2 regions of the Kribbella sp. CA-294648 genome follow, and region 1 is predicted to be linked to the other one. Evidence: riboswitches for the same ligand, from Rfam matches in the RefSeq annotation. Region 1 holds a riboswitch; the other holds the start of a gene.
What was found. A riboswitch is a leader RNA that binds a small molecule or an ion and turns the genes downstream of it on or off. The one in region 1 is predicted to bind ZMP and ZTP.
Positions count from the first base shown of each region.

Region 2: it holds a riboswitch for ZMP and ZTP, as region 1 does, so the genes downstream of both, ACQPYM_RS21885 (glycine hydroxymethyltransferase) here and ACQPYM_RS22460 (bifunctional 5,10-methylenetetrahydrofolate dehydrogenase/5,10-methenyltetrahydrofolate cyclohydrolase) in region 1, are expected to answer to the same signal.

Region 1 is NZ_CP191981.1:4,726,111-4,733,011, forward strand. It holds gene ACQPYM_RS22435 (C40 family peptidase) at 1-888, shown strand, start outside; gene ACQPYM_RS22440 (lysophospholipid acyltransferase family protein) at 939-1,670, opposite strand; gene cmk ((d)CMP kinase) at 1,667-2,353, opposite strand; gene ACQPYM_RS22450 (prephenate dehydrogenase) at 2,364-3,437, opposite strand; gene aroH (chorismate mutase) at 3,434-3,802, opposite strand; gene ACQPYM_RS22460 (bifunctional 5,10-methylenetetrahydrofolate dehydrogenase/5,10-methenyltetrahydrofolate cyclohydrolase) at 3,979-4,824, opposite strand; ZMP/ZTP riboswitch at 4,854-4,946, opposite strand; gene ACQPYM_RS22465 (GNAT family N-acetyltransferase) at 4,952-5,599, opposite strand; gene ACQPYM_RS22470 (NUDIX domain-containing protein) at 5,640-5,960, opposite strand; gene prcA (proteasome subunit alpha) at 5,957-6,826, opposite strand; gene prcB (proteasome subunit beta) at 6,860-6,901, opposite strand, start outside.
Region 2 is NZ_CP191981.1:4,602,193-4,609,093, reverse strand. It holds gene ACQPYM_RS21910 (glycoside hydrolase family 9 protein) at 1-131, shown strand, start outside; gene ACQPYM_RS21905 (SDR family oxidoreductase) at 219-974, shown strand; gene ACQPYM_RS21900 (NAD-dependent epimerase/dehydratase family protein) at 1,057-1,977, shown strand; gene ACQPYM_RS21895 (RNA polymerase sigma-70 factor) at 1,974-2,888, shown strand; gene ACQPYM_RS21890 (sigma-70 family RNA polymerase sigma factor) at 2,900-3,763, opposite strand; gene ACQPYM_RS21885 (glycine hydroxymethyltransferase) at 3,869-5,317, opposite strand; ZMP/ZTP riboswitch at 5,362-5,445, opposite strand; gene ACQPYM_RS21880 (acyl-CoA dehydrogenase family protein) at 5,467-6,901, opposite strand, start outside.

The DNA of each region.
Region 1 (6,901 bases):
GTCGCACTCGTACTCTGCACCGCATCGCTCCTCGGTGGCCTCGCCGTCATCACGACCAGCACTGCCGTCGCCGCTGACCCGGACATGACGATCACCGGCGTGCCGGTCGAGTGTGACGGTGCCCAGGCTTTCGTCTCGGTTCGCTTCTGGCACGCCCGGAAGCTGTCTGTCCGGTTCACCCTCAACAACACCGACGGCGCCGACAGCAAGACGCCGAAGATCCTGTTCACGGCGGACAACAACACCCAGCCGCAGCAGAACCACGGCAGCGGCTGGGTCAAGGTGCCGGCCGGAGAGGAATCCGTCAGCGGCGACTTCACCTGGGACCCGTCGGCCATCGAGCTCGTCCACAACCTGCTGGTCACGGTGAAGAACGGAACCGACGCGGAAGGCGCGTCGTGCACGGTGACGAAGCGGATCTGGAACTACAGCCAGCTCGCCCGCCGGGTCGCCGAGTTCCAGGCCGGAGACCCCTATGGGCTGGGGGCCGAAGGGCCGGACCGGTTCGACTGCTCCGGCCTGGTCCTGTACGCCTACGAGAACATGAACCGCGGCCAGGGTCCCGAGATCTTCCCGGACTTCGAGGACACCCTCGGGATTCGGACGGCCGAGTCGGAGATGCTCAAGTTCCGCCAGTGGGCAGGCGACAACAAACGAACCCGGTACGACGCGATCGCTGTCCCGGTCTCGGAACGCCAGCCGGGTGACCTGGTCTTCTACGACTGGCCGGACTACCCACGCTCCGCCGACCACGTCGCCTTCTGGGTGGGCGCCGGCAAGGTCTTCGACGGCCACACCGCCGGCGTGCCGATCGGCGAGCACGCCGAGTCGGCCTACTGGCGGAGCCACATCGCCGCCGTCTACCGCATCGTCGGCGTGAGCGGCTGACCCGCACCGACTAGCGAAAACCGACTGCCTGATGACGATCAGGCAGTCGGTCACCCATCAGGATCCTTCTGGTTCGGTACGCCGGGGAGCGGGTGGCCGGTGGCGTCGACGGCCGCCTGCACATGAGCCCGCAACACCTCGCCGATCTGGTCGGCAACCGCGCGGACGTCGACCTGCCGCCTGGGAAACGAGACGCGGTCCACCGTGAAGGTCTCGCCGTAGACCACGTCGACGCGGCTGCCCCGGGGCGGAAAGCGCTCGATGTCGCCGCCTGGCAGGCGGGTCCCGAGCAGCGCGACGGGCAGGATCGGCGCCCCGGTGACCATCGCCAGGTAGGCGATTCCGGTGCGGACCTTACGGAAGTCGCCCGGACCGCGGGTCCCCTCGGGATAGATCGTCAGCGCGCGGCCGTCCCGTAGTACCTGGATCGCCCGGCGGATCGCCCGGATGTCGTACTGCGAACGGTCGATCGCGATCTGGCCCGCCTGGTGCAGCATGAAGCCCTGCAGCCCGACGAACGCCTCGAGTTTGCCCAGTTGGTGCGTCATCCGGGGCGCGACGGCGCCAAGCAACGGCCCGTCCAGCAACCCGAGGTGGTTGGGGGCGATCAGCAGCGGCCCACTCCGCGGAAAGCGCTCTTCGTGGTGGATGGTCAGGTCGTACTTGCCGCGCAGGTACGGTCCGACCACAGCACGCAGTACCCGGCCGAGCCGATGGGGCACGGCGGGCAGATCATCGGTGCGGGGTAGTTCGGCCCGCCCGGTCAACTCGTCGGCAGTCATGACTCCTGGTCGCGTGGCACGGCCTCAGCCTCCTTGGCGAGTCGGCAGATGACATCGATTACCTCATCCAACGTCAGATGGGTCGAATCGATTTCCACCGCGCCGTCCGAGGCCACCTGGAACTGCGACACGGTGGAGTCGTCAGCGTCTCGCCGGACGATCTGGTCACGCAACTGCTCAGCGGTCACCGATCCCTCGGCCAGCTCCGCCTGGCGGCGGGCCATCCGGGCGTCCTGGTCGGCGGTGAGCAGCACCTTCAGCTCCGCCTGCGGCGCGACCACGGTGGCGATGTCGCGGCCCTCGACGACCGCGCCACCGGTCGGCTGGGAGGCGTCGATCAGCTCGCGCTGGCGGCGAATCAGCTCGGCCCGGACTTCGAGGTTGGTGGCGATCTTGCTGACACTAGCGCTGATCCGCGGATCGCGGATCGCCTCCGTCACGTCCACGCCGTCGGCGGCGAACTGCGCCCGCTGTGGATCGGTGCTGATCGACAGCTGGACCGCGCGGGCCCGGTCGGCGACCGCGGCGAGGTCGTCCAGGTCCAGTCCGTGCTCCAGCGCGGACCAGGTCACGGCCCGGTACATCGCGCCGGTGTCCAGGTACTGCAGACCGAGCCGGCTGGCGACTCCGCGGGCCGTGCTCGACTTACCGGACCCGCTAGGGCCGTCGACAGCGATGATCATGGCCCGAAGATTACCGGTGGACGGACCAGCCCCGCTCGGTCAGTACCCGGACCAGCTGATCCACCGACGCCGGTTTGACCGACAACTCGACCTCACCGACCGGGCGGCCGGGGTTGTGGTCGATCCGCAGGTCCTCGACGTTGGCGCCGGATTCGGCCGCGTCCGCGAACAGCCGGGCCAGCTGGCCGGGCCGGTCGGGGATGGTGACGAGCACCGGAACGAGGTCGATGTGCGGCGTACCGTGCTTGCCCGGGACCCGGATCGCGCCGGAGACGCCGCGGTTCAGTACCGCGGTCACCTCGTCGGTCGCCTCTTCCTTGCCCAGGGCAATCAGCAGCCGGTCCAGCTCGTCCCGGATCTGCTCCAGCAGGCCGCTCAGCGCGGGTGAGTTGGCCGAGACGATCTGGGTCCACAGGCCCGGATCGCCGGCCGCGATCCGAGTGACGTCGCGAACGCCTTGGCCGGACAGCTCGAGGTGAGCGGCGGGCGCGTCGCCCAGAGTGCCGGCGGCCAGGGACGACATCAGGTGAGGCAGGTGCGAGACCCGGGCCACCGCTAGGTCGTGGTCGGCAACGGTGAGCTCAACCGTCCGGGCTCCCGCCGCCTCGGCGAGCCGGCGTACCAGCTCGACCGCGTCGGGATCGCTGGTCTCGTGCGGGGTGATCGCCCAGGTCGCGCCCTCGAACAGGTCCGCGCGGCCGGCCAGCGGGCCGTTCCGCTCGGATCCGGCCATCGGGTGGCTGCCGACGTACCGGGACAGTTCCTCGGGGGTGTCGACCAGCGCGCGGGCGTCGAGGAGCGGCTTCGACTTCACGCTGGCGGCGTCGGTGACGATCGCGTCGGTCTGCTGGAGCTGCTCGACGACGACTCGGCCGACGTGATCGGGCGGTACTGCGACAACGACGAGTTGCGGCTCGATCTGGACCAGGCGCGAGCCGGCCCCGATCCGCTCGGCCATCAACGCGTTGTCGGGATCGGCGTCGACCAGCTCCACCACCACACCGAGCCGGCCGAGCGCCAGGCCGATCGACGTACCGATCAGGCCGGTTCCGACGATCCGGACGGGTCCCCGCAGCTCGGTCACTGGGCGCCGGTCAGGTCGGGGCGCAGGCTGACGGCACCGTGCAGGTAGATGTGCTGGATCTTCTCCCGCGAGCGCGCCGACTCGGCGTGCACCATCATCCGGACCACCCGCGGCAGCGCGTGCGGTACGTCGATCTCCTGCATGCACATCAGCGGGACGTCGGTGAGCCCGATCTGCCGGCCGGCCACCGCGGGGAACTCCGAGTGCAGGTCCGGCGTGACGGTGAACAGGATGCTGATCAGGTCCTCCGACTCCAGGTCGTTGGCCTCCAGCACGGCCCGTACCAGCTCGGCGGACCGCTCGAGCAGATGCTCGCGCTCGTCCACCTCGAGCTGGGTGGCACCGCGGATCGCCCGTACCGCCACAGCGTTTGCCTCCTAGATCGGTGGTGCTCAGTACTGTCAACCCTAGGACAGAAGCCCCGGCCCGTGCTCCACCGTCTCGGATACTGCTCCGCGCGCCGCCCCGGGTGGCTGCGTCGCGCGGCGCCGCTCTGGTTGCCTCAGCCACCCGGTCAGGGCGTCAGCGCCGGGCGTGGACCTCAGGGTCTGGTCTGGGCCTCGGCGGCGTCGACGGTCTGCTCCAGCAGGAGCGCGATCGTCATCGGCCCGACCCCGCCCGGCACCGGCGTGATCAGCCCGGCGACCTGCGCCGCCTCGCCGAAGTGGACGTCGCCGACATTGCCTTCGTTGTATCCGGCATCGATCACCACCGCGCCCGGCTTCAGCCAGTCGCCGCGGAGGAAGTTCGCCCGGCCGACCGCCGCGACCACGATGTCCGCGGTCCGGACGATCGCGGCCAGGTCGCGGGTCTTCGAGTGCGTGTAGGTGACCGTCGCGTTCGATGCCAGCAGCAACATCCCGGCCGGCTTGCCGAGGATCGGGCTGCGGCCGATCACGACGGCGTGCGCCCCTTCCAGCGGGACGTCGTACGCCTGCAGCAACCGGAGGATGCCGCCCGGCGTACAGGAGACGAAGCCGGGCTCGCCGAACGCCATCGCGGCGAACCCGTGCATGGTCACGCCGTCGACGTCCTTGGCCGGCGCGATCGCCTCGAACGCGGCCCGCTCGTCGATCTGCGCGGGCACCGGATGCTGCAACAGGATGCCGTGCACCTCAGGATCGCCGGAGAGCTTGTGCAGCTCGGCCACCAGCTCCTCGGTGGTCGTCTCGGCCGGCAGCACGACGCTCCGCGACCCGATCCCGGCCTTCTTGCTGCGGTTCTGCTTCATCCGGACGTACGTCGCCGACGCCGGGTCATCGCCCACCAGCACCGTCGCGAGACACGGCTGTACGCCGGTCTCAGCCCTGAGCCGCTCAGCCCGCTCCCCCGCCTTGGCCACCATCTCGGCCGCAAGGTCGGTCCCAACCATCAACTCGGCGGTCACTGCACAGTCCTCCAGGCATCGACGAATCTCTCGTATGCCCAGGCGCGCGGCTCCATCCGGCTCAGCACCGGCGGACCGTTCCCCGGTGGTGATCCACCTCAGCGCCAGTCGCGGTCCGCCGGGAAGTTTACTCGGCGCCGAAGAAGCTCCGGCACTGCTCCAGCCCTTCGACCTGTACTGCGTGCCGTACTGCGCGGGATCGCCAGTCGGCGCGAGTGAGCCGCAACCGGTCCGAGACCACGGCCTCGCCGTGCAGCACGTCCCGCGAGATCCCGTCCGGCTGGTAGCCGAGCTTGCGGGAGACCGCCTGAGAGCCATGGTTGTCCTGGAAAACCTCCGACGTGGCCGCCTCCGCCCCGAGCTCCGCGAACGCGAGGTGCAGGAGCGCAGTACGAGCTTCCGTCCCGTAGCCCTGACCGTGATGGGCCAGGCCGAACCAGGATGAGGAGCGAACTTCCCGCAGTACTGCGAACTGCTTTGCTGCCAGGGTGACCATTCCGATCGGGGCGCCGTCGCGGAAGACGGCCAGGTCGAGACCCCAGTCGTCAGGTGACCAACTGCCCAGGCTGCTCCAATGCCCCTGCATCACCCACTGCGCCCGCTTGGCCGGCTCCAGATCCGTCCACGGCGTGAGGAACGGGCGTTCGCCGGGTTCGTGGATCCCGGCCGCGGCGAGGTCGGCCAGGTCCGCGAGCTCGTCCTCGGTGGGCAGCCGGAGTACGAGGCGCTCGGTGGTGAGGCGGAGGTGGCGCAGCGGCCAGTGGGTGGTCAGCACCCGGCAATCCTCTTGCCAGTGGCGGTAGTGGGCAACTGAGTTAGAGCAGGCCAGCGTGGTCGAGGGCGAGGTAGGCGGCGTCAGTGCCGGTCATGGTGCCGGGGGTGCGGAGTTCGGTGCGGAACTCGGCGGGGGTGAGCTCGACCGGGACGCAGTCCTCGAACTCGTCGAGCGACTGCTTGCCGTCGGGACGGCAGCCGCGGGCGATCGCGACGTACTTCCGGAAGGTCGAGGACGAACCGGACCAGGTCCAGCCCACCACCTCGATCGAGTCGCAGGTATAGCCGGTCTCCTCTTCCAGCTCACGCCGGCCAGCGTCCGCCCCGGACGGTTCCGGGGCGGACGGTGGTGGGTTTGTCACAGCGGCCGGTCGGTGTCCGGGTCTTCTGGCGGGGCGATCGGGGCGTCGTCGTCCTCGGCGGGCGGGGCCACCGGTGCGTCGTCGGCGGCGTCGCTCTCGTAGTTGCCGCCGTTGACCGTCTCGGCCGCCTCGGTGTGGGTGGCCGGGTCGGACGGCGACGTGTCCGGGCGGGACTCGGACAGGATCCGGGCCAGCGTCTCGTCGGAGATCCGCTTGAACTTCCGCATCTGGGTGCGGGTCCGGTCGAGGATGGCGACCTCGATCTGGTCCGGCTCCAGCTGCCGTACCTCGGTGCCGTCGTGACCGAGCGCGTCCACCGCGAGCCGCAACGCTCCCGCCAGCGAGATGCCCTCGGAGTAGTGCTCACCGACGTACTCCGCGACCTGCTCGGCCGGGCCACCCATCACGGCGTAGCCGCGGACGTCCGCGATCGAGCCGTCGTAGGTGAGCCGGTAGATCTGGTCCTCGGCCGAGCTGGCACCGACCTCGGCGACCAGGATCTCCACCTCGAGCGGTTTCTCGCCACCGGAGGAGAAGATCGCGCCGAGGGTCTGCGCGTAGGCGTTGGCCAGCGCCCGGCCGGTGACGTCACGCCGGTCGTAGGAGTACCCGCGCATGTCGGCCAGCCGGACCCCGGCGATCCGCAGGTTCTCGAACTCGTTGTACCGCCCGACCGCCGCGAAGGCCATCCGGTCGTAGATCTCGGCCACCTTGTGCAGGGCCGGGGACCGGTTCTCGGCCACGAACAGGATGCCGTCGGCGTACTGCAGCGCGATCGCGCTGCGGCCCTTGGCGATGCCCTTGCGCGCGAAGTCGGCCCGGTCCCGCATCAACTGTTCGGGCGAGACGTAGAACGGCGTACTCATCTAGGGTGTCGTCCTCTATCAGTCGATGGGTGGTCAGGTGAGGGACGCGGCCGGGCCGTCGGGACGCTGGTGCCG
Region 2 (6,901 bases), 120 kb from region 1:
CGGCTGGGGTCGACCGCTACGAACAGTTCACCGGCCGCGGCTCCCGCTACGTCGACGACGTCCGCTCATGGCAAGCCTCCGAACCCGCCGACGACTTCACCGCCATCGCCGTCTACGCCCTCACCAGCTGAGCCCTTCAGTACCGCCGCAATGTCACAGCCGGGCAGGCTGTCTCGTCTCGGGGTTCGAAAGCTGAATCCCGAGACGAGGAGCTGGTCGTGAGCGACCGAAGCATTGCGTTGATCACCGGAGCGAACAAAGGAATCGGGCGCGGAGCCGCCGAGCAGCTCGCCGCCTTGGGCATGACGGTGCTGCTCGGCGTACGAGACCCTCGGCGTGGTGAGGAGACCGCGGCCGTACTGCGCGAAGCGGGCGGTGACGTCCACGCGGTGACCCTCGATGTCACCGACCAGGCTGTCATCCGGGCGGCCGCGCAGTGGATCGAGGAACGGTTCGGGCGGCTCGACGTACTGATCAACAACGCTGCCATCACCGGATCGGGGCAAGTCTCGCCCCAGGACGCCGTCGACCAGGTGCCGAGCACCGTCGACCTGGACATGGTCCGAGCCGTGTTCGAGACCAACGTGTTCGGCGTGATCGCGGTGACGAACGCGATGCTGCCGCTGCTGCGCAGGTCGTCGGCGCCGCGCATCGTCAACGTGAGCAGTCATGCCGCCTCGCTGACCGTCAACAGTGACCCCGACGGGCCGTTGGCCGCCTTGCCGTCGTCAGCGGCCTACTCGCCGTCCAAGACCGCGCTGAATGCGTTGACGGTGCAGTACGCCAACGAGTTGCGCAAGGACGGGATCCTGGTCAACGCGATCGCTCCTGGGTACGTCGCCACCGACAGCAACAACCACACCGGCTTCCTCACCGTCGCGCAGGGTGCGGCCGTGCTGGTGCGGGTCGCCACGGCGGGCGCGGACTGGCCGACAGCGGGCTTCTTCGCCGCCGAAGGGCCAGTGCCCTGGTGAATTGCCGGGTGGATGTCACAGATCGCCAAGCTCGCTTTGTCTGAGGAGCATGAAGCGGACTCTGGTCAGAAGGGTGATGGATATGCGGGTATTCGTGGCAGGCGGGACCGGGGTGCTCGGGCGGCGGCTGGTGCCGCAGTTGGTGGTTCGGGGGCATCAGGTGACGGCGGCGACGAGGAGCGCGGCGAAGCTCGAGCTGCTGGCGGAGCTGGGTGCGGAGGGCGTGGTGATGGACGGGCTCGACGCGGCCTCGGTCGGTGAGGCGGTGGGCAAGGCGAGACCGGATGCGATCGTGCACCAGATGACCGCCATCAGCGGCAAGCCGGACCTGAAGCACATGGACCGGTGGTTCGCCGGCACCAACCGGCTGCGGACCGAGGGCACGGATCATCTGCTGGCCGCCGCCGAGGCGATCGGCGTGACGAACTTCGTCGCGCAGGCCTACGCCGGCTGGAACGGGCAGCGCCGGGGCGGCTGGGTGAAGACCGAGGAAGACCCGCTGGAACCGATGACCGGGACTGCCGCGGCCGCCACGATGGCGGCCCTCCGTCATGTCGAGGAGACAGTGGTGAAGGCGGGCGGCGCCGTACTGCGGTACGGGTGGTTCTACGGGCCGGGTTCCACCGAGAGTCTGGTGGAACCCGTGCGCAAGCGACAGTTCCCGGTGGTCGGCGGTGGCGAGGGCCACGCCTCGTGGATTCATCTGGACGACGCGGCTCAAGCGACTGTGCTGGCAGTCGAGCAGGAGGCGCGGGGTGTGTTCAACATCGTCGATGACGAACCTGCGCCGGCCAAGGAGTGGTTGCCCTACCTCGCGGAGTGCGCCGGGGCGAAACCGCCGATGCGGGTTCCGAGCTGGCTGGCCCGGCCGCTGGCCGGTGAGGTGGCAGTCGGCCTGATGACCGAGGGGCGCGGATTCTCCAACGCGAAGGCCAAGCGAGAGCTCGGCTGGAAACTGCAGTACCCCTCCTGGCGACAGGGCTTCAAGGCGGAGCTTGCGTGACACAGGCCGCGGAGTTCGAGGAACTGCGGCCGCTGCTGTTCTCGATCTCCTACCGGATCCTGGGCAGTGTGAGCGAGGCGGAGGACGCCGTCCAGGAAGCCTGGCTGCGTTTCCAGTCGGCGGCCAAACCGCCGAGATCAGCCAAGGCGTTCCTGTCGGCCGTAGTGACTCGGCTTTCGATCGACGTACTGCGGTCGGCGCGCAGCAGACGAGAGCAGTACGTCGGACCGTGGTTCCCCGAGCCGCTGGTGACCGACCCGTACCAGGATCCCGAGCGGTCGGCGGAGTTGGCCGACTCGGTGTCGATGGCGTCCTTGCTCCTGCTCGAGCGGCTGAGCCCGCTGGAACGGGCGGTTTTCGTCCTCCGAGAGGTCTTCGGGTTCGGCTTCGGAGAGATCGCGTCGGCGGTCGGGCGGACGGAGTCCGCTTGCCGTCAGCTCGTCGTACGGGCCCGGCGGCATCTCGACGCGGGACGGCCACGGTTCGAGGCGGACCAGGCTGAGCGGGACGAACTCGCCGGGCGCTTCCTCGAAGCCTTCCGGGACGGAGACGTCGACGGGCTGACCGCGTTGCTGGCGGCCGATGTGCAGCTCGTCGGCGACGGCGGCGGCAAGGGGCCGCAGTGGGCCGACCGCTACCTCGGTGCGCCGAACGTCGCGCGGGTGCTCGGCGCGCTGGCCGCGCTGTTCCCGCGGATTCAGGCACAGCTGGAGCCGCGGGAGGTCAACGGCCGGCCCGGCGCAATCTTCCGGGACCGGGACGGCCTGGTGCTCACCGTCTGGTCGCTCGAGATCGTCGAGGGGCGGATCCAGACCATCCACACGGTGAGCAATCCCGACAAGCTCGGGCATCTCGGGCCGGTCGCGGACGGGTGGGCGGCGCTGCGGGAAGCGCGCCGGACCGTCCGCTGACCGGCCGCGAGTCAGTCGAACGCGGGTAGGTCGAGCTGGGCGATCCGGTCCGGGTCGGCCATGATGTTGATCTCGACGATGCGGCCGCCGCGGACCGTGGTGCTGAGCACCGCGCGCGGCTGCCCTTCGATGTACGACACCCAGCCTGCCGCGCCGTTGACGATGGCCTTCCGGGGCATCGCGCCGAGCCGAGCGGACGACCGGGCCTGCCCAGCCACCGCCTCGATGCCACGCAACAGAGCCCCTGGCCCGCCCGCACCGACGTCGACCCGCAGTACGACATCGGGGTCGAGCACGGTGACCAAGGCTTCGAAGTTGCCCGCCCTCGCCGCCGCGAGAAACGCGTCGACCACCTCGCGCTGAGCCGGAAGATCGCAGTCCGGAACCGCAGCCCCGCGCACCCGCCGCCGCGCCCGGCTGGCGAGCTGGGTAGTGGCCGCCGTACTGCGCCCGACAATCGGCGCGATCTCGTCGAAGGGCACGGCGAACATGTCGTGCAGCACGAACGCGAGTCGCTCAGCCGGCGTCAGGGTCTCGAGCACGACCAGCAACGCCAACCCCACCGAGTCGGTGAGCATCGCCTCCTCGACCGGGTCGCCCACCGTCACGACCGGATCGGGCACGTAAGTCTCCAACGGCTCCTCCCGCCGGGACTTTCGCGACCGCAACATGTCGAGACACACCCGGCTCACCACCGTGGTGAGCCACCCACCGAGATTCGCGACGTCGCTGGTGTCGGTCCGAGCCAGCCGGAACCAAGCCTCCTGAACGGCGTCCTCCGCCTCAGTCAGCGACCCCAGCATCCGGTAGGCAACCGACCGCAGATGCCCCCGATAGTCCTCGAACCGCTCAGCCAGCACGTCATGCTCGTCCACTGTCAGCTTCCTCCGTCGTCGCCCGTCAGCCCTCTGACGTTCCAAACCCCACGGATATGACACAGCGCCCGCCTCGAGGGAGGCGGGCGCTGCGACGAACCATGATCAGTTCAGGTCGAGACCGGGGTAGAGCGGGTGCTTGTCGAGCAGCTCGGCAGAGGCCGCGCGGACCTTGTCGGCGACCCCGTCGGCCAGCACGTACTTCGCCTTCGACGGTGCGCCGGCAGCCGTGGTCGTCGGGGTGACGCTGGACAGCACCTCCACCATCAGCTCGGCAACGCGGTCGAATTCGTCGCCACCGAAGCCGCGGGTGGTGAGCGCCGGCGTACCGATCCGGACACCCGACGTGTACCAAGCGCCGTTCGGGTCGCGGGGGATCGCGTTGCGGTTGGTCACGATGCCCGCGTCGAGCAGCGCCGACTCGGCCTGCCGGCCGGTGATGCCGTACGACGAGACGTCGAGCAGGACGAGGTGGTTCTCCGTGCCGTCGGTGACCAGCTTCACGCCACGCTTCATCAGCCCCTCGGCCAGCGTCACCGCGTTGTCCGCGACGTTCTGCGCGTAGGTCTGGAACTCGGGGCGGCGGGCCTCGGCCAGCGCGACGGCCTTGGCCGCCATCACCTGGCTGAGCGGGCCACCGAGAACCATCGGGCAGCCGCGGTCGACGGCGTCGGCGTACTCCGGCTGGCACAGCACCATGCCGCCGCGCGGGCCGCGGAGCGACTTGTGCGTGGTGGTCGTGGTGACGTGCGCGTGCGGTACCGGGTCGAAGTCGTCGGTGAAGACCTTGCCGGCGACGAGTCCGGCGAAGTGCGCCATGTCGACCATCAGGGTGGCGCCGACCTCGTCGGCGATCTCGCGCATCTTGGCGAAGTTGATCTTGCGCGGGTACGCCGAGTAGCCGGCGATCAGGATCAGCGGCTTGAACTCACGGGCCGTCGCGGCGACCAGGTCGTAGTCCAGCAGCCCGGTCTCCGGGTCGGTGCCGTACGAGCTCTGGTGGAACATCTTGCCGGAGATGTTCGGCCGGAAGCCGTGGGTCAGGTGACCGCCGGCGTCGAGCGACATGCCGAGCATCTTCTGGTCGCCGAGCGCCTTGCGGAGCTTGGCCCAGTCCTCGTCGGTGAGGTCGTTGACGTGCTTCGCACCGACCTCGGCCAGCGCCGGCGACTCGATCCGGTTGGCCAGGATCGCCCAGAAGGCGACCAGGTTCGCATCGATGCCGGAGTGCGGCTGGACGTAGGCGTGCGGGGCGCCGAAGAGCGCCTTCGCGTGGTCGGCGGCGGTCTGCTCGACGGTGTCGACGTTCTGGCAGCCGGCGTAGAAGCGGTGCCCGACGGTGCCCTCGGCGTACTTGTCCGAGAGCCAGTTGCCCATCGTCAGCAAGGTCGCCGGGGAGGCGTAGTTCTCGCTGGCGATCAGCTTCAGCGAGGAGCGCTGGTCGGCCAGCTCGGCCTTGATCGCGCCGGCGATGGTGGGTTCCACCGCGCCGATCACCTCGAGCGCGTTGCGGTACGCGGCCGACGCGGTTGCGGCGTCGAAGGGTTGAGTCATCTTCGTCTCTCTCCTGAGGTCGCACAGGTCTCCCTGTGACGAGGTCGCGGCACCCAGGCGCACGGTGCCGGCGGTCTTTTCGCTCCCCGGTGGTCGATCCCACCTCAGCGCCAGTCGCGACGCCGTAACCCTAGCGTGTGACGGCTCGGTCAGAGGATGCGGTCGAGGATCGGACCGTACGGCGTGGTGCGCGGCAGCGTCCCGAACACGCCACCCCAGTCGCCGGCCAGCCGGGAAGCCACGAACGCATCCGCCACCTCCGGCGTGGAGTGCCGGACGAGGAGCGATGCCTGCAAGCAAACGGCCATCCGCGCGGCCAATCGGCGGGCCCCCGCCTCGGCTCCCGCCAGGTCGGAGAGCGACTCCAGTACGTCGGTCACGGCCGCGTCCAGGCGATGGTCGGCACCTTGCGCCGCACCGACTTCGAGCAGCCACGCCTCGAGCGACTCGGGTCGACGCAGTGCACGCAGTACGTCGAGGGCGTTGACCGTGCCCGAGCCCTCCCAGATGGAGTTCAGCGGGGACTCGCGGAACAGCAGCGGGAGACCGCTCTCCTCGACATAACCGTTGCCGCCGAGGCACTCCAGCGCTTCGGCGACGGTGAACGAGGTGCGCTTGCAGACCCAGAACTTCGCCAGCGGCAGCGCGATCCGGCGGAACGCGATGGCCTGCTCGTCACCGGCGATCGAGGCGTCCATCGCCGCGGCCAGCCGCATCGAGAGAGCGGTTGCCGCCTCGCTCTCGATGGCCAGGTCGGCGAGCACGTTCTGCATCGCGGGCTTGTTCTTCAGCAGGTCGCCGAAGGCGCTGCGATGCGCGGTGTGCCAGGTCGCCTCGACCAGAGCCCGCCGCATCAACGCCGCCGAGCCGAGCACGCAGTCGAGCCGGGTCGCCGCGACCATCTCGATGATCGTCCGGACGCCGGCCCCCTCGTCGCCGAGCCGATAGCCGACGGTGTTGTGGAACTCGACCTCACTCGACGCGTTCGACCGGTTGCCGAGCTTGTCCTTCAACCGTTGCAGGGCAAACGCATTCCGGTTGCCATCGGCAAGGACCCGCGGGACGACGAAGCAGGTCAGGCCGTCCGCCGCCTGGGCCAGGACGAGGAACACGTCGACCTGCGGCGCGGAGCAGAACCACTTGTGCCCGTTCAGCACGTACTCGCCGTCCGCCCCGACCGGCGTCGCGGTGGTGACATTGGCCCGTACGTCGGAACCGCCCTGCTTCTCCGTCATGCCCATCCCGGCAAGCACGCCCGCTTTGTCCGCGGCGGGAAGACGGCGTACGTCGTACTGGGTGGCGGCGAGGCGTGGGATCCATTCGCCGGCCAGTGTCTTGTCGGCGCGGAGTGCCGGGACGGCGGCGTACGTCATGGAGATCGGGCATGCGTGGCCAGGCTCGACCTGCGACCAGACGTAGAAGCCGGCTGCGCGGGTCAGGTGCGGTGACGGTTCGTCGCTGGTCCAGGGTGCTGCTTGCAGTCCGAAGCCGACCGCCTTTTCCATCAGCCAGTGCCAGGACGGGTGGAACTCCACTTCGTCGATCCGGTGGCCGTAGCGGTTGTGCGTTCGTAGTACGGGGGAG